Regions from separate parts of the Streptomyces sp. NPDC014889 genome, predicted to be linked through region 2. Evidence: riboswitches for the same ligand, from Rfam matches in the RefSeq annotation. Region 2 holds a riboswitch; each other region holds the start of a gene.
The links. A riboswitch is a leader RNA that binds a small molecule or an ion and turns the genes downstream of it on or off. The one in region 2 is predicted to bind cyclic di-AMP.

Region 1 (4,203 bases), on a different contig from region 2:
CGCCGCCGACCGGGATCCGGAGAAGTTCGAAGGCCCCGACGTCCTCGATCTCGGCCGACGTGACAATCAACACCTCGGCTACGGACACGGCATCCACTACTGCCTCGGCGCGCCGCTCGCCCGTCTGGAGGGCCAGACCGCGCTCGCCACCCTGCTCACCCGGCTTCCGGACCTGCAACTGGGTGCGGATCCAGCCGACTTGCGCTGGCGCGGCGGGCTCATCATGCGCGGACTGCGGACGCTGCCGGTGCGGTTCACTCCCGGTCGGTAAGTCGGAGGGAAGCCGGACAAGGCCGGAAAAGGTGCCTGCCGCCGCATCACCCCTACCCACTGACCGCCTCGAAGATGACAGAGTCTCAACTGTGTGATCTTCACGTGATCTGTGCGGCATGAACTTGTGACAAGCGATCGTCAGCGGATACTTTCACCCATCAGCGTGGCGCCGAGTCGCGGTCGTCACGCCGGTCAGCGTTGTCGCACGAAAGGTCTCCGTATGCTCTCCGGGAACGGCCGTCACCGTCGGCCCCGTCAGGCTCCGGCCCTCCTCGTCGCCGCCGGAGTGACCGGATCCGCCATCGCCATTCCGCTGATGGCCGCCGGCGGCGCCAGCGCGGCCGACGGCAACACCTGGGACAAGGTGGCCAAGTGCGAGAGCGGCGGCGCCTGGAGCGCCAACGCCGGCAACGGCTACTACGGCGGCTTGCAGTTGACGCAGGACGACTGGGAGAAGTACGGCGGTCTCGACTACGCGTTGAGCGCCGACCAGGCGAGCCGGTCCCAGCAGATAGCCGTGGCCGAGAAGGTGCTCGCCGACAAGGGTCCCGGCGCCTGGCCGACGTGCGGGCTGCTCTCCGGTCTCGGCGAGAAGTCCGAGGCGGCGAAGGTCGACACCGGTGTGGGTGATACGTCCGGATCCTCCAACTCCTCCGGAAAGTCCCTCACCGACGACCTCGGTCTGTCGAACTCGTCACAGACGCCGTCCGATTCATCCGGCTCATCCGGCTCGTCGGACGCCGCACCCGGTTCGGCCGACTCCTCCGAGCCCTCCGACTCCGTGAGCACGCCCCCCGGCACGTCCACACCCTCGCCGTCCTCGCCCGCAAAGAAGGGCAAGCCCGGTAAGTCCGACACGTCCCCCGATGTCGCCGCGAGCGGGTCCCAGTCGCCCGACACCTCGCCCTCGGCCGCGCCGGAGTCCGGTGACACGGACAAGTCGTGGCAGGTCGGCGGCACTTCGGCCCTGGTCGACACCGGGGCGCTCGGCGGCGGACGCCACCGCGGCGGCAGCGCCGTCGAGGATCTGGCCGACCACCACACGGCCGCCTCCGCCGGCCGCCACGCCGCGCGCGCCGCCGACTCCTACACCGTCCGTGCCGGCGACTCCCTCGAGTCCATCGCCGACTCCCTTGACGTCCCCGGCGGATGGGACGCGCTGTATGCCGCGAACAAGGGGGCCATCGGGTCCGACCCGAACCACATCTCCGCCGGTCAGACCCTGAATGTCCCGACCGAAACGCCCCAAAAGTAGCGGGAGTTCACGTCACACTTCGCGCCGAATGTCCCATTCGGCCAAAGTGTGGGATGAGTCTCAGAAGCCCTGATCGTCTTTGGAATTCGGCGGAGCGCATGCCTACGGTCATGACTGCTCGTCACCGCGAGCCCCGGCTGCCGCAACGCCGAATCCTGCCAGCGGCCGTACGGGAACAGTCGTCGCGTCAAGCGCCGTGGGCAGGAGCGGGGGACCCAAGGTAAGTGCCGTGCCCGGCAGTTGACCGGAGCGGCTAGGGGTGGAGCCGTGCCTCATGCGTGAGGCACGGCCGGGCAACTCAACCGGCCCGAACCCGACAGCTCACCTCGCAGGCGTCGGTGAGGGGATCCTTCCATGCTGTTCTCCAGCAAGGGCAAGCACCGTCGTACGTCCAGGACCACCCGGGTCATCGCGCTCGCCGGTGTCGCCTCCGCCGCGGTCGCCGCCCCGCTGATGGCGGTCGGCGACGCCTCCGCCGCCACCGCCTCCCAGTGGGACGCGGTCGCGCAGTGCGAGTCCGGTGGCAACTGGTCCATCAACACTGGCAACGGCTTCTACGGCGGCCTCCAGTTCACCAACTCCACCTGGGCCGGCTATGGCGGCACCGCCTACGCGTCGCGCGCCGACCTGGCCTCCAAGTCGCAGCAGATAGCCGTCGCCGAGAAGGTCCTCGCGGGCCAGGGCAAGGGTGCCTGGCCGGTCTGCGGCAAGGGTCTGTCCGGCGCCGCCTACACCGGCAGCGCCCCCGCGTCGTCGTCTGCGTCCTCGTCGAACGGTGGCTCCGCCAAGAGCACCACCACCCGCTCGACCGAGCGGCAGGCCGCCAACCGCTCCGCGACGCGTCCGGCCCCGAGCAGGACCGTCACCACGCCGACCGGCAAGAAGGTCAAGAAGGGCGACGGCGAGTACAAGGTGGTCTCCGGCGACACCCTCAGCTCCATCGCCGCCCGGCACGGCGTCCAGGGCGGCTGGCAGAAGCTGTTCGAGCTGAACAAGGACATCGTCGACAACGCCGACCTCATCTACCCGGGCCAGCAGCTCCACCTGAAGTAAAGGCCCGTCCCCGCCCTCCCTGGGCTCCCCGCCCCGGCGCGTTCCCCCCTACGCGTCGGGGCGGGGTTTTTTCGCCTCGCGCACGCCGGGGCGTTCCCGAACCTTCCCCTCCCCTTTGTTCCGGACGGGAACAATGGATACCGTCATCCTGTCCACGAGGCGGTCGGTCGGCCGGTCGCCACCGCGGGACGGTTAGGCTCTAGTCGCAGGGCTCACGCCCCGCACTTTCAGCGTCACATCCCAGAAGGAGATGCTCGTGCCGTCCATCGACGTCGTCGTAGCCCGGGAAATCCTGGACTCCCGAGGCAACCCCACGGTCGAGGTCGAGGTCGGCCTCGACGACGGCAGCACCGGTCGTGCCGCCGTCCCCTCCGGCGCCTCCACCGGCGCCTTCGAGGCCATCGAGCTCCGTGACGGCGACCCCAACCGCTACCAGGGCAAGGGCGTCGAGAAGGCCGTCCTCGCCGTGATCGAGCAGATCGGCCCGGAGCTCGTCGGTTACGACGCCACCGAGCAGCGTCTGATCGACCAGGCCATGTTCGACCTGGACGCCACCGACAACAAGGGCTCGCTGGGCGCCAACGCCATCCTCGGTGTCTCCCTCGCCGTCGCGCACGCCGCCTCCGAGGCCTCGGACCTCCCCCTCTTCCGCTACCTGGGCGGTCCGAACGCGCACCTGCTGCCGGTGCCGATGATGAACATCCTGAACGGCGGCTCGCACGCCGACTCCAACGTGGACATCCAGGAGTTCATGATCGCCCCGATCGGCGCGGAGTCCTTCTCCGAGGCCCTGCGCTGGGGCACCGAGGTCTACCACACCCTGAAGAAGGTCCTGAAGAGCAAGGGCCTGTCCACCGGCCTCGGCGACGAGGGCGGCTTCGCCCCGAACCTCGGCTCCAACCGCGAGGCCCTCGACCTCATCCTCGAAGCGATCAAGGAAGCCGGCTACGCGCCCGGCGAGCAGATCGCCCTCGCGCTCGACGTCGCCGCCTCCGAGTTCTACAAGGACGGCAAGTACCTCTTCGAGGGCAAGGACCGCTCCGCGGCGGAGATGACCGAGTACTACGAGGAGCTGGTGGCCGCCTACCCGCTCGTCTCCATCGAGGACCCGCTGTTCGAGGACGACTGGGCCGGCTGGAAGGTCATCACCGACAAGCTCGGCGACAAGGTCCAGCTCGTCGGCGACGACCTGTTCGTCACCAACCCCGAGCGCCTCGCCCGCGGCATCGAGGACGGCGCCGCCAACGCGCTGCTCGTGAAGGTGAACCAGATCGGTTCGCTCACCGAGACCCTGGACGCCGTCGAGCTGGCCCAGCGCAACGGCTTCAAGTGCATGATGTCCCACCGTTCCGGCGAGACCGAGGACGTCACCATCGCCGACCTGGCCGTCGCCACCAACTGCGGCCAGATCAAGACCGGCGCCCCGGCCCGCTCCGAGCGCGTCGCCAAGTACAACCAGCTGCTGCGCATCGAGGAGATCCTCGACGACGCCGCGGTGTACGCCGGCCGCTCGGCCTTCCCGCGGTTCCGCTCCGCGAACCAGTAGGCACGGCAGGGGCTCGGCCGCCACGGCGGCTGAGCCGCACAGCGTACGGCTTCGCCCGTCGCACGTACGTCCCCGT
Region 2 (4,203 bases):
ACAGGTCCATGACGCCTGGCATGTTGTTGCCGCGAACATAGTAACTTTCCAGTAGGGAAAGTAAATGCGACTATCGAAACCACGCCGCGACACCGACGCTCGGAGGACCTGATGCACGACACCCCCGCTCCCGGCGTCCCCGACGCGCCGCGGGCCGCCGAGGCCGCCGAGGCCGCCGAGGAGCGGGTGCCACCCGCACTGGACGAGCGCATCCACCATCCCACCCGGCTCGCCGTCATGGCGTTTCTCTCCGGGTGCGCCGAGGCCGAGTTCCGTGCCGTCCGTGAGGGGTGCGGGATCTCGGACTCGGTGCTGAGCAAGGTGGTCGGTGCGCTGGAGGCCGCGGAGTACGTCAAGGTGCGCAAGGGGCACGTGGGCAAGCGCCCGCGTACGTGGCTGCGGCTGAGCCCGGAGGGCCGCCGCGCTCTCCTCGCCCATCTCGCGGCCCTGCGCGACCTGGCCTCCCGGGCGGCGGCCCTGGGCGCGGCGGCCGACGAAACCCCGGCGACGGAGGCGTAGTCCCCGGTACCGGTCGTGAAGGGCGCGGTGACGTCCGGTGCACCTGTGCGGCCTGCTTCAAGCTTGAGGCTGGTTGGTTGTTTCGTTCGAGTGAGTCCGACGGCGGGCCGGGTCCGTGACCGGTCCGGCCGCCTCCGAGGGAGAGTGCGTCCATGCCCCACCCGTACGTCCTGCTGTCCGCCGCCGTCTCGCTCGACGGCTACCTGGACGACACAGGCCCCGAACGCCTGCTGCTCTCCAGCCCCGCCGACTTCGACCGGGTCGACGAGGTGCGGGCGTCGGCCGACGCGATCCTGATCGGCGCAGGCACCCTGCGGGCCGACAACCCGCGGCTGCTGGTGAACTCGCCCGCGCGGCGGGCCGCGCGCCGCGCCGCCGGGAAGCCGGAGTACCCGCTGAAGGTCGCGGTCAGCGCCTCCGGCGAGCTGGACCCCGGGGCGCCCTTCTGGCACACCGGCGGCGAGAAGGTCCTGTGCACGACCGACGAGGGCGCGCTGCGGCTGCGGCGTACGGGACTGGCCGCCGACGTCGTGCCGCTGGGCGCCGAACTCGGCTGGCCCCGGCTGCTGGAGCACCTGCACGACGTGCGCGGGGTGCGCCGGCTCATGGTCGAGGGCGGCGGGACCGTCCACACCCAGCTCCTCCAGCAGCAGCTCGCGGACGAGGTGCAGCTCGTGCTCGCCCCCCTGTTCGTGGGGGACCCGGAGGCACCCCGGCTGTTCGGGCCCGGGACCTACCAGGGCGGGCGGCTGCGGCTGGTGGAGACGCGGACCATCGGGGACGTCGTCCTCGTGCGTTACGAACCCACCGCTCCCGGCGCCGCCGGCCGCGCCGCTCCCGCGGACCGGCACTGGCTCCGGATCGCCTGCGAACTGGCGGCCCAGTGCCCGCCGTCCCCTACCGCGTTCAGCGTGGGCGCCGTGGTGGTCGCCGCCGACGGGACCGAACTCGCCCGCGGGTACTCGCGGGAGGGGGGCGACCCGGTCGTGCACGCGGAGGAGGCGGCGCTGGCCAAGGTCGACCCGGCGGATCCGCGGCTGCCGGACGCCACGGTGTACAGCAGCCTGGAGCCGTGCGCCCGCCGCGCCTCCCGGCCGCGTCCGTGCGCCCGGCTGATTCTGGACGCGGGGGTGCGGCGGGTGGTGACGGCGTGGCGGGAACCCGACACGTTCGTCGAGGGCGCCGACGGAACCGGGGTGCTGGCGGCCGGTGGCGCGGACGTCGTCGTGGTGCCGGAGTTCGAGGAGCCGGCCAGGGATCCCAACCGGCATCTGCTCGGCTGAGAGGCCCTCGTCCCCTGCCTGCGTCCCCCGCCCTCGCCGCCCACCGGAACCGTGTGACGGGAGGTGGGCGAGGAGGTTGGTGCGAGCCGCCTTCCGGATGGCATATACTGGTGTCACAACGACGCGGGGTGGAGCAGCTCGGTAGCTCGCTGGGCTCATAACCCAGAGGTCGCAGGTTCAAATCCTGTCCCCGCTACTGAAGGCTCAGGGCCGGAATCCGATTCATGGATTCCGGCCCTGAGTGTTTTCACGGGTGTGCGGGTGCTCGTCGCAAGCGCTCCGGAAAGTGGGGTCAACTCGCCCGGTTTTCGGTGCTCATGGACCGTAAGGTCGGGCCGGAAGGTTGAGTGATCAAGCCGAACGGCTTGGAATCAGGGGCCCGCGTCTATTAACGTTCGATAACGCAGCACGGTCGTCCCAGCCGTCACAAGAGGCGGCTCCGTGCGCGCACGCCGAATCCCGCAAGGGAACCGGGGAACCACCTACTTGGGGTGAATCGAGCGTAACCGCCGTGTGAGCACGGCTTGTTTACGCGCGTAGGAGACCTTCCCGCTCCGAACCCGTCAGCTAACCCGGTAGGCGATGCGGAAGGAAAGGAGTGCGCCTTCGTGGCGTCCAACCCGCCTGCCCCGGAAGCCCCGTTCGCGCCGAGCCGCCAACACGGCGAGACCTTCGGCTACGACAGCCGACGTGCCGATGAGGGCCCCTGGGAGGAGTGGAACCCGAGCGCGGAGTCCATCCGTCCCGTCCGCGGCCGGCACCGCGTCGCCAAGCAGCGCGGCGGCGGACTCGCCCGCAGCTCCACCGTTCTCGGCGTCGGCGTCATCGCCGCCGTCGGCGCGGGCGGCATGGCCAGCGCCAACAGCGCCAAGCCGCCGGTGTCCATCTCGCTGCCCGACCTGCCCTCCGTGGGCTCCCTGTTCGACGACAACTCCGACGCCGCCCCCGAGGGCTCGGCCACCGCGCTCAGCGGCATCGGCGTGACCGCCGCCGAGACCCAGCAGGGCACCTCGGACGCCGGCGAGGTGCTGCGCAACCGGATCATGGCGCAGGCCGAGCAGCAGCAGGAGCAGAGCGAGGCCAAGGCCCAGGCGGACGCCCAGGCCGCCGCCGCCAAGAAGGCCGCCGACGACGCCGCGAAGGCGCGGAAGACGGCCGAGGCCGAGGCCACCGCCGCCAAGAAGAAGGCGGAGGAGGAGGCCGCGCAGAAGGCCGAGGAGGCGCGACTGGCCGAGCTGGCCAAGCAGTACACGCTGCCCACCTCCTCGTACACGCTCACCTCCACGTTCGGCCAGGCCGGCTCCATGTGGTCCTCCGGCTACCACACCGGCCTCGACTTCGCCGCGCCCACGGGCACCCTGCTCAAGGCGATCCACACCGGCACCGTCACCGAGGCCGGCTGGGCCGGTGCCTACGGCTACCGCACGATCGTCACCCTCGACGACGGCACCGAGCTCTGGTACTGCCACCAGTCGTCGATCAGCGTCAGCGTCGGCCAGCAGGTCAGCACGGGCGACGTGATCGGCCGCGTGGGCGCCACCGGCAACGTCACCGGGCCCCACCTCCACCTGGAGGTCCACCCGGGCGGCCAGTCCACCGGGATCGACCCGATGGCGTGGCTGCGCGACAGGGGCCTCACCCCCTGACGAGCGCGGACCGGTCCCACCGCCGACGAGCCCGTGGGACCTAGCCGTCCTCGACGCCTACACGGCCGCCGGAGGCAACTTCGTCGACACCGCCGACTCGTACTCCGCGTGGGTGGACGGCAACAGGGGCGGCGAGTCCGAGACGATCATCGGCTGGGGGTCCCCCCTGCTCGCAGTGCGCGCGGGCGCAGGGCGCGGCCAAGCACCTGGAGACCGAGCGCGGCCAGAAGGTCCTCACGGCCCTGGACGAGGTGGCGCGGGCCCATGACGCCGAGGTCGCCACGGTGGCCCTGGCCTGGCTCGCCGCACAGCCGACGGTGGCCGCCCCGATCGCCTCGGCGCGGACGGTGGAACAACTCCCGGCACGGCTCGGCGTCGCGGAGCTGCGGCTGACGGAGGAGGAGCTCGGGAAGCTGACGCGGGCGTCGGCGTGACTCCCGTCCCCGGGCCCGGGTCCTACGACGGGGTCCGGTACGGGTTGTACGACGGATACGGCGCCGCCGGACCGTGGGGATACGGCGTCGCCGGGCTGTACGGCCCGTACCCCAGCGGCCGCGGGTGCACCCCGTGGACCCCGTATCCCGGCCAGGGCGGCGCGGCCGGCGGCGTCGTCATCCTGGCCGCGTGGTCCAGTGCGGGCTGTGCCACCTCCCGCCTGCGCCACAGCTCGTGCAGCAGTTCCCGTTCCCGTACGGCGAAGTCGGCCCCGGCCCTGCCCCGGCGCCCGCGGTGCCGCAGGAACGCCAGCGAGGTCG
Region 3 (4,203 bases), on a different contig from region 2:
TGGCCGGTCGGACCGGTCGGGCGGTACGGCGTGGTATGCCGCTGGCAACTATATGATGCACAGTCAAGGTCGTTTAACAGTAGGGGAGTTGGCGAATGCGGGACGGAGACGGGCTGCCGCGGGGCGTCGATCCGGGCAAGGCAAGCGTGGCCCGGATGTACGACGCCATGCTGGGCGGCGAGCACAACTTCGCCATAGACCGGGAGGCGGTGGCCGCCTTCACGGCGATCGACCCCCAGGTGCGCACCCTGGCCCGCGCCAACCGCGCCTTCCTGGGCCGTGCCGTGCGGTTCCTGGTGGACGCCGGGGTGCGCCAGTTCGTCGACCTCGGCTCCGGGATCCCCACCCAGGGCAATGTGCACGAGGTCGCCCAGGCCGCCAGTCCCGGCGCGAAAGTGGTGTACGTCGACAACGACCCGGTCGCGGTCGCGCACAGCGAGGCCCTGCTCGCCGACAACCCGGACGCGGCGATCGTGGCCGCCGACATCCGCGATCCCGCGGGGATACTCTCCGCGCCGCAGGTGCGCAAGCTGATCGACTTCGACGAGCCCGTCGCCGTCCTGATGATCACGATCCTGCACTTCGTCACCCCGCAGGAGGACCCCGGCGGCATCGTGGCCGCCTTCCGGGACGCGCTGCCCGCGGGCAGCTGGCTGGCCCTGACCCACGCCACGGACGAGGACCGCCCCGACACGGCCGCGGCGGTCGGGCAGCTCTACCGCGACCGGGCCACCTCGCCGGTCACGGCACGCTCCCGCGGCGAGATCGAGTCCCTCTTCGACGGGTTCGACCTGGCGGAGCCGGGATTGGTCTACGTCCCGCTGTGGCGTCCGGACCGGGACGAGGAGGTCCCGGAGGACCCGTCCCAGTTCTGGGTGTACGCCGGGGTGGGCCGCAAGAACGCGTGAACGACGGGCGGGAAGGTCCGGGTGACGCCGCCGCGGTCACCCGGGCCTCCCCGCCCGTGACGGCTCAGGCCGGCCGTATCGCGCTGTGGATGGCTCGGGGGCCCGCGAAGAAGATCGACTCCTCGCGTATGGACGCGCCCGGACTCGGGGCGTGCACCATGGTGCCGTTGCCCGCGTACAGGCCCACGTGGCTGACCTCGCCGTAGAAGAAGATCAGGTCCCCCGGCTCCAGTTCGGCGAGCTCGATCGCCGCGCCGGAGCCGACCTGTTCGTGGGTGGTGCGGGGCAGGGCCACGTCCGCGGCCCGCCAGGCGGCCTGGGTGAGACTCGAGCAGTCGTAGGAGCCCGGACCTGTGGCTCCCCACACGCACGGCTTGCCGATCTGCGCGCGGGCGAAGGCCAGCGCCTTGGCGGCCTTCCGCTCGTAGGCCGAGGCCGGGCTCTCGGCGACGGCGGCGCCGGTCGCTGGGCCGGGGGCTCCCGCCTGGCTGGCGTCGAAGAGCGAGTTGCCGTCCAGCGGCGGGGTCGTGTCGAAGAGGCCAGTGGCGTGCTGCTGCCACTGCGCCGCCTCCGGCCGAGGCAGGGGCTCCTCGGCCGGCCGCGCGCTCTGCTGCGCGGCGTGCCGGGCCAGCATCTCGCCGGCCTGCGCGAGCTTGCCCCGCGTCCGCTCCTTGGCGGGCCGCTGCACCGCGGCGGCCTGCCGACGACGCGCGACCGGGACCCCACCCGCAGGCTGCGTGACGGGCCCGTCGGGCGGGGTCGCGACACCCGGGCTCCCGCTGACACCCATCGCCCCGGCCCCGGTGGCCACCGCCGTCCCTGAGGAAAGAGCGCCCAGGGCCCCGGTGGAGGGCACCGCCCGCATGGTGCCGGTCGGGGGAGCCTGCATGCCTCCGGTGGTGCGGTCGGGCAGTACGCCCGTGGTGCCGGTGGTCCGAGCATCCATGGCCCCTGCGGGAGGCGCGCCGCTGATTCCGTTCGGGAGCAGGTTCATGCTGCCGGTGGGTGGTGGCTGCATGGTGCGGTCGGGCAGTACGCCCATGGTGCCGGTGGTCCGAGCATCCATGGTCCCTGCGGGAGGTGCGCCGGTGGTTTCGTTCGGGAGCAGGTTCATGCTGCCGGTGGGTGGCGGCTGCATGGTGCGGTCGGGCAGTACGCCCATGGTGCCGGTGGTCCGAGCATCCATGGCCCCTGCGGGAGGCGCGCCGGTGGTTTCGTTCGGGAGCAGGCTCATGCTGCCGGTGGGGGGCGGCTGCATGGAGCGGCTGGACAGCGCGTCCAGGGTGCCGGTGGGCGGCCGCATGGCCCCGTCGGGCAGTACGCCCATGGTGCCGGTGGTGGGCGGGGGCGGTTGCATGGGGCGGGCGGTCAGTTCCGCCACGGGGGCGGCGGCGGGCAACTCCGGGACGGTCCGTGCCGCGGCCGCGAGTTCGGGTGCCGAGGCCGCCGGGCCGGCGGACAGCTCGGGCCGAGGGGCCCTGCCCGCTTCGAGGGCCAGGCCCTCGCGGGCATCCGCCGGACGCCTGTCCTGCGCCGCGGCGGGGGAGTCGGCCTGTCTCGGCATACGGTCCGGCGGCAGGACCGCAGGCATGGTCGGACCCAACTGGGCGCGCCCCACGTCGAACCACTTCCTGGCCACCCGGTCCACGGCCGGATCGGATCCGCCGGAACCGCTCCAGGAAGCCGAACCCCGCCGCGTACGAGCGCTCTTGCTCATCGCGCGGGTGGCGTTGAAGTTCCCCGTGGCGTTCTCCGCCTGGTCGTAGAGGCTGCTGATCCGCTGCTGGACCTCGGCGCGGCTCGGCCTGTCGTCGCTCGGTCGTTCCGGCGTCAAGAGGGACGCACTCCTCCCATGGGCCGCCTACCGGTTCTGCTCTCGGCATCGGGCGGACGTTCTGCGGAAGGCGTGCCCTACGGCCCTTGTCCCGAGGGACAGTTGGGCCGCTTCACCCCGAGGTTGGTCGGTTCCCCGGCTCCGGCCGCTGCGGGGGCGTACCGGACTCGGCGGAGGTCGCACGATCCGACGCGACTCGCCGGAGGCAATCGTGCGTCCTGGCCGTCAACTTAGCGAACGTGTGTACTCGGTGTGAAGATTGAGGCGTGGAATGTCCGATACGTATTCGTGACCTTCCCGTGAGGTGCCTCACGTTCATGTCCGTCTGCGCGGCATCGTCGAGGTGACCCCGCCGGCGGGCGTGAGGCGCTCCCGCCCCCGGCCCCGCCGCCGTGGCACCCTGGCCCCATGTGCGGTCGCTACGTCTCCACCCGCGGTCCGGAGGACCTGGTCCGGCACTTCCGGGTCACCGAGTGGCGCCCGGAGGAGTCGCTCGCCCCGAGCTGGAACGTCGCCCCGACCGACGAGGTGTGGGCCGTTCTCGAACGCGCGCCGCGCGAGGACCGCACCCCGGCCGCCGTCCGCAGGGAGCTGCGGCCGCTGCGCTGGGGACTGGTCCCGTCCTGGGCGAGGGACGTGAAGGCCGGCGCCCGGATGATCAACGCCCGGGTGGAGACCGTGCACGAGAAGCCGGCCTTCCGCCGCGCCTTCGTCAGGCACCGCTGCCTGCTGCCCGCCGACGGCTTCTACGAATGGCAGCAGATCAAGGCCCAGGACACCGGCAGGACCCACAAGCAGCCGTACTACATCAGCCCCGAGGACGGTGAGCTGATGGCGCTCGCCGGGCTGTACGCGTACTGGCGGGACCCGCACGTGGCGCGGGACGACGACCCCGCCGCCTGGCTGACCACGTGCACCATCATCACCACCGAGGCCACCGACGAGGCCGGCCGGGTCCACCCGAGGATGCCGCTGGCCCTCACCCCGGACCACTACGACGCCTGGCTCGACCCCCGCCATCAGGACCCCGGCGAACTACGGACGCTGCTGAGCCCCCCGGCGGGCGGCAGGCTCGGCGCCCGGCCGGTCTCCCCGGCCGTCAACAACGTGCGCAACAACGGCCCCGAGCTGCTGGACGAGACGCCGCCGTGACGGGCCGGACCGCCCCGGCCCACCCGCGCGGCACCGTGCGCCGCACGTGCACCCGTTCCCCCTGATGCCCCCGATGACCGCCCACCCGGCCGAACTGCACCCCTGCCCCGGCCCGGCCGGACCTTACGGTGCTCAAGAGGGCTCAGGAGGCTCGAGGGGGCCCAGGACGAAGGAGAGGCGCGGTGGCTGCTGCGGGCGCTCCGGCGGGCGGGCCGGGCCGCGGGCGCCGGGCGGCCCGCCGGGTGCCCGGCAGCCGCCCGGCGCCCTCCGTACGCCTCCCGCCGCACGCCCGGACCGCTGCCGCGGTCC
Region 4 (4,203 bases), on a different contig from region 2:
GTGACGCCCGAGGAGGTGCAGGAGGTCGCCAAGTCCCGCCTGCGTCCCGACAACCGCGCGGTGCTCGTCTACGAGCCGACCGCCGCCGACGCGCAGGACGACGCCCAGGACGCGGACGCCGCGGCCACCGACGAGACCGAGGAGGCGGCGAAGTGACCGAGCTCGCCACGATGGAGTTCCACCCGCAGCCGCAGGCAGGCGCGGCCAGGCCGTGGGCGTTCCCCGCCCCCGAGCGCGGGACGCTGGACAACGGCCTGACGGTGCTGCGCTGCCACCGCCCCGGCCAGCAGGTCGTCGCCGTCGAGGTGCTGCTGGACGCGCCCCTGGAGGCGGAGCCGGCCGGCCTGGACGGCGTCGCCACGATCATGGCGCGGGCCTTCTCCGAGGGCACCGACAAGCACTCCGCCGAGGAGTTCGCCGCCGAGCTGGAGCGCGCGGGCGCCACCCTCGACGCGCACGCCGACCACCCCGGCGTACGGCTGAGCCTGGAGGTCCCCGCCTCCCGACTGGCCAAGGGGCTCGGCCTGCTGTCCGACGCCCTCAGGGCGCCCGCGTTCGCCGACTCCGAGGTGGAGCGGCTGGTGCGCAACCGGCTCGACGAGATCCCGCACGAGCTGGCCAACCCGGCCCGCCGCGCCGCCAAGGAGCTGTCCAAGGAGCTCTTCCCGGCGGACGCGCGCATGTCGCGTCCGCGCCAGGGCACCGAGGAGACGGTCGGCGCCATCGACTCGGCGGCCGTCCGTGCCTTCTACGACCGGCACGTGCGCCCGGCCACGGCCACCGCCGTGGTCGTCGGCGACCTCACCGGCGTCGACCTCGACGAGCTGCTGGGCCGGACCCTGGGCGCCTGGACCGGCGCGCCCGCCAAGCCGCGGCCCGTGCCGCCGGTGACCGCCGACGACACCGGCCGTGTGGTCATCGTGGACCGGCCCGGCGCCGTCCAGACTCAGTTGCTCATCGGCCGGATCGGTTCCGACCGGCACGCCCGCGTGTGGCCCGCCCAGGTGCTCGGCACCTACTGCCTCGGCGGCACCCTCACCTCCCGCCTGGACCGCGTCCTGCGCGAGGAGAAGGGCTACACCTACGGGGTGCGGGCGTTCGGCCAGGTGATGCGCTCGGCCCCCGACGGCTCGGGCGCCGCGATGCTCGCCATCAGCGGCTCGGTCGACACCCCGAACACCGGCCCGGCCCTGGACGACCTGTTCACGGTGCTGCGCAAGCTCGCCGCGGAGGGTCTCACCGACCCCGAGCGCGACGTCGCCGTGCAGAACCTCGTCGGCGTGGCGCCGCTGAAGTACGAGACGGCCGCCGCCGTCGCGGGCACGCTGGCCGACCAGGTCGAGCAGCACCTGCCGGACGACTACCAGGCGACGCTCTATCAGCAGCTCGCCGCCACCGGCACGGTGGAGGCCACCGCGGCCGTCGTCAACGCCTTCCCGGTGGACCGTCTGGTGACGGTCCTCGTCGGCGACGCGGCGCAGATCAAGGAGCCCGTCGAGGCCCTGGGCGTCGGCCGGGTCACGGTCGTCGAGGCCGAGTAGCGGCACACACGAACGCGGGGCCCTGGTGACCGAAGCGTCACCAGGGCCCTGTGTTGTCCTGATCTTGTCCGAATTGAGGGGGAGACCGCCTGTCTGCCCTGTGGTATGCGCTACAAAACATCTGATCCGTTTGGGAATTGAAAGCGGCCCCGTTTAGCGTCGGTCCGGCTGTTCGTCGGGCAGTGCGCCGCGTCCGCGGCACCGGACAGTCATCGCCGAGTCCCCGTACGGCGCGAGCCAGGGGAGCCGGGGACCCATCGTCCCTGGGGTGAATCGGACGCCCGCGCGCCACGCGAGGGGGCCGTAGGAGACCTTCCTGCTCCGAACCCGTCAGCTAACCCGGTAGGCGACAGGGAAGGAAAGGACCCACGTCTCCATGGCGTTCACCCGCGCCGCCGGGAAGCACCGACGGCCGAGCCGGATGCACCGCACCACCGCCCGCGCGGCGGGCGTCGCGGCCCTGGCCACCACCGGTGTCATCGGCACCCTCGCCGCCCCGGCCCTCGCGGCGGAGGCCCCCGCCCTCGAGGACACCGGCCTCACCCCGGTCGTCACCATCGGCGACAGCGTCGCCGAGAAGATCGACGCCCAGTCCGTCGCCCAGCACCGTGCCGCCGCGCGCAAGGAGGCCGAGAAGGCCGCGCGCGAGAAGGCCGCCGAGCAGGCGGCGAAGGAGCGCGAGGCCAAGGCGCGCGCCGCCCGCGCGGCCGAGCGCAAGCGCCTCAACGCCTTCGTGACGCCGATCTTCAACTCGTACATCTCGACCGGCTACCTGACCGGCGGCTACCTGTGGTCGTCCGGCGCCCACACCGGCGTCGACTTCCACGCCGCGAGCGGCACCAGCGTCCACGCGGTCGGCAGCGGCACCGTCGTCGACGCCGGCTGGGGCGGGGCGTACGGGAACCAGATCGTGATCAGGATGGCCGACGGCATGTACACCCAGTACGCGCATCTGTCGTCCGTCCAGGTCTCGGTGGGCCAGCACGTCACCCCGGGCCGGCAGATCGGCCTGTCCGGCGCGACCGGCAACGTCACCGGACCGCACCTGCACTTCGAGGCCCGTACGACCCCGGACTACGGCTCCGACGTCGACCCCGTGGCCTACCTGCGCAAGCACGGCCTCAACGTCTGACCCGCCGCCGGGCGTACCGTCCGGCATCCCCGAAGCCCCGGCTCCCGAGCCGGGGCTTCCGGTTTCCCCGCGGGCTTCCGGAGGCCCCCCGCCGGGCACGCCGAAGCCGTGCCGGCCCGTCCGGGCGGCACGGCTTCGGCGCAGGACCGTTCCTGCTGGTCAGACCGTCTCGGGCAGCTCCTCGAGCCCCTCGGCGACCAGCTTGGCCAGCCGGTCGAGCGCGGCGTCCGCGCCGTCGGCGTCGGAGGCCAGGACGACCTCCTCGCCGCCCTCGGCGCCGAGGCCGAGCACGGCCAGCATGGAGGCCGCGTTGACGGGCGTCCCGTCGGCCTTGGCGATCGTCACCGGGATGCCTGCGGCCGTGGCGGCCCGGACGAAGATGGAGGCGGGGCGGGCGTGGAGACCCTCGGCCCAGCCGACGTTGACGCGGCGCTCAGCCATGTGTTGCTGCCCTTCAGGTGATCAGGGTTGTCTAGACCAGTTTTCCACACGTGGAACAAGTCCGGAGCGGGGGTGTGCGCCGCCCCGGACGGCGTCGGACCGCGGCCTCGGTCCGACGTGTGTCCTCCACAGACTGCCTCGCGCCGCTGTCGGACGCGAGCCGTACGCTGGGGCCCATGCAGACCTCGCCGGACCGGCACGAGTACCCCGCCCACTGGGAGGCCGACGTGGTGCTGCGTGACGGAGGTACCGCACGGATCCGCCCCATCACCGCCGATGACGCCGGCCGTCTGGTCAGCTTCTACGAACAGGTGTCGGACGAGTCCAAGTATTACCGCTTCTTCGCGCCCTACCCGCGGCTGTCCGCGAAGGACGTCCACCGCTTCACGCACCACGACTTCGTGGACCGGGTGGGACTCGCGGCCACCGTCGGCGGCGAGTTCATCGCCACCGTGCGCTACGACCGCATCGGCGCGGACGGCATGCCGGCCTCGGCGCCCTCCGACGAGGCCGAGGTCGCCTTCCTGGTGCAGGACGCCCACCAGGGCCGCGGCGTCGCCTCCGCGCTCCTCGAACACATCGCGGCCGTCGCCCGCGAGCGCGGCATCCGCCGCTTCACCGCCGAGGTGCTGCCGGCCAACACCAAGATGATCAAGGTGTTCACGGACGCCGGGTACACCCAGAAGCGCAGCTTCGAGGACGGCGTCGTGCACCTGGAGTTCGGCATCGAGCCGACCGACCGCTCGCTGGCCGTGCAGCAGGCACGGGAGCAGCGGGCCGAGGCGCGGTCGGTACGGCGGCTGCTCGTGCCGGGCTCGGTCGCCGTCATCGGGGTGGGCCGCACGCGCGGCGGCGTCGGCCGCGGCATCCTCGACAACATCCGCGACGCCGGGTTCACGGGCCGGCTCCACGCCGTGAACCGGGCCTTCGGCGAGGACTGCCGGGAGATCGACGGGGTGCCCGCCCACCGCTCGGTGCGGGACATCGACGGGCCCGTGGACCTGGCCGTCGTCGCCGTACCGGCCGAGCACGTCCCGGACGCCGTCGCCGAGTGCGGCGAGCACGGGGTGCAGGGACTCGTCGTGATCT

Region 1: linked by a shared signal. The riboswitch ahead of ACF09J_RS13140 (transglycosylase family protein) and the one ahead of ACF09J_RS03130 (M23 family metallopeptidase) in region 2 are both predicted to bind cyclic di-AMP.
Region 3: linked by a shared signal. The riboswitch ahead of ACF09J_RS27925 (NlpC/P60 family protein) and the one ahead of ACF09J_RS03130 (M23 family metallopeptidase) in region 2 are both predicted to bind cyclic di-AMP.
Region 4: linked by a shared signal. The riboswitch ahead of ACF09J_RS33980 (M23 family metallopeptidase) and the one ahead of ACF09J_RS03130 (M23 family metallopeptidase) in region 2 are both predicted to bind cyclic di-AMP.

What each region holds. Positions count from the first base shown of each region.
Region 1 covers NZ_JBIBWH010000006.1:81,358-85,560, reverse strand. The annotation lists gene ACF09J_RS13150 (cytochrome P450) at 1-271, shown strand, start outside; gene ACF09J_RS13145 (transglycosylase family protein) at 494-1,528, shown strand; cyclic di-AMP (ydaO/yuaA leader) riboswitch at 1,711-1,878, shown strand; gene ACF09J_RS13140 (transglycosylase family protein) at 1,883-2,581, shown strand; gene eno (phosphopyruvate hydratase) at 2,838-4,127, shown strand.
Region 2 covers NZ_JBIBWH010000002.1:16,805-21,007, reverse strand. The annotation lists gene ACF09J_RS03150 (ATP-binding cassette domain-containing protein) at 1-10, opposite strand, end outside; gene ACF09J_RS03145 (transcriptional regulator) at 112-519, shown strand; gene ACF09J_RS03140 (dihydrofolate reductase family protein) at 672-1,802, shown strand; tRNA gene ACF09J_RS03135 (tRNA-Met) at 1,925-1,998, shown strand; cyclic di-AMP (ydaO/yuaA leader) riboswitch at 2,243-2,399, shown strand; gene ACF09J_RS03130 (M23 family metallopeptidase) at 2,411-3,448, shown strand; partial or broken gene ACF09J_RS03125 (aldo/keto reductase) at 3,628-3,882, shown strand; gene ACF09J_RS03120 (PrsW family intramembrane metalloprotease) at 3,905-4,203, opposite strand, start outside.
Region 3 covers NZ_JBIBWH010000015.1:70,196-74,398, forward strand. The annotation lists gene ACF09J_RS27920 (SAM-dependent methyltransferase) at 96-908, shown strand; gene ACF09J_RS27925 (NlpC/P60 family protein) at 973-2,742, opposite strand; cyclic di-AMP (ydaO/yuaA leader) riboswitch at 2,751-2,925, opposite strand; gene ACF09J_RS27930 (SOS response-associated peptidase) at 3,151-3,894, shown strand; gene ACF09J_RS27935 (AI-2E family transporter) at 4,077-4,203, shown strand, end outside.
Region 4 covers NZ_JBIBWH010000025.1:41,486-45,688, forward strand. The annotation lists gene ACF09J_RS33970 (M16 family metallopeptidase) at 1-156, shown strand, start outside; gene ACF09J_RS33975 (M16 family metallopeptidase) at 153-1,541, shown strand; cyclic di-AMP (ydaO/yuaA leader) riboswitch at 1,745-1,905, shown strand; gene ACF09J_RS33980 (M23 family metallopeptidase) at 1,918-2,673, shown strand; gene ACF09J_RS33985 (HPr family phosphocarrier protein) at 2,833-3,114, opposite strand; gene ACF09J_RS33990 (GNAT family N-acetyltransferase) at 3,291-4,203, shown strand, end outside.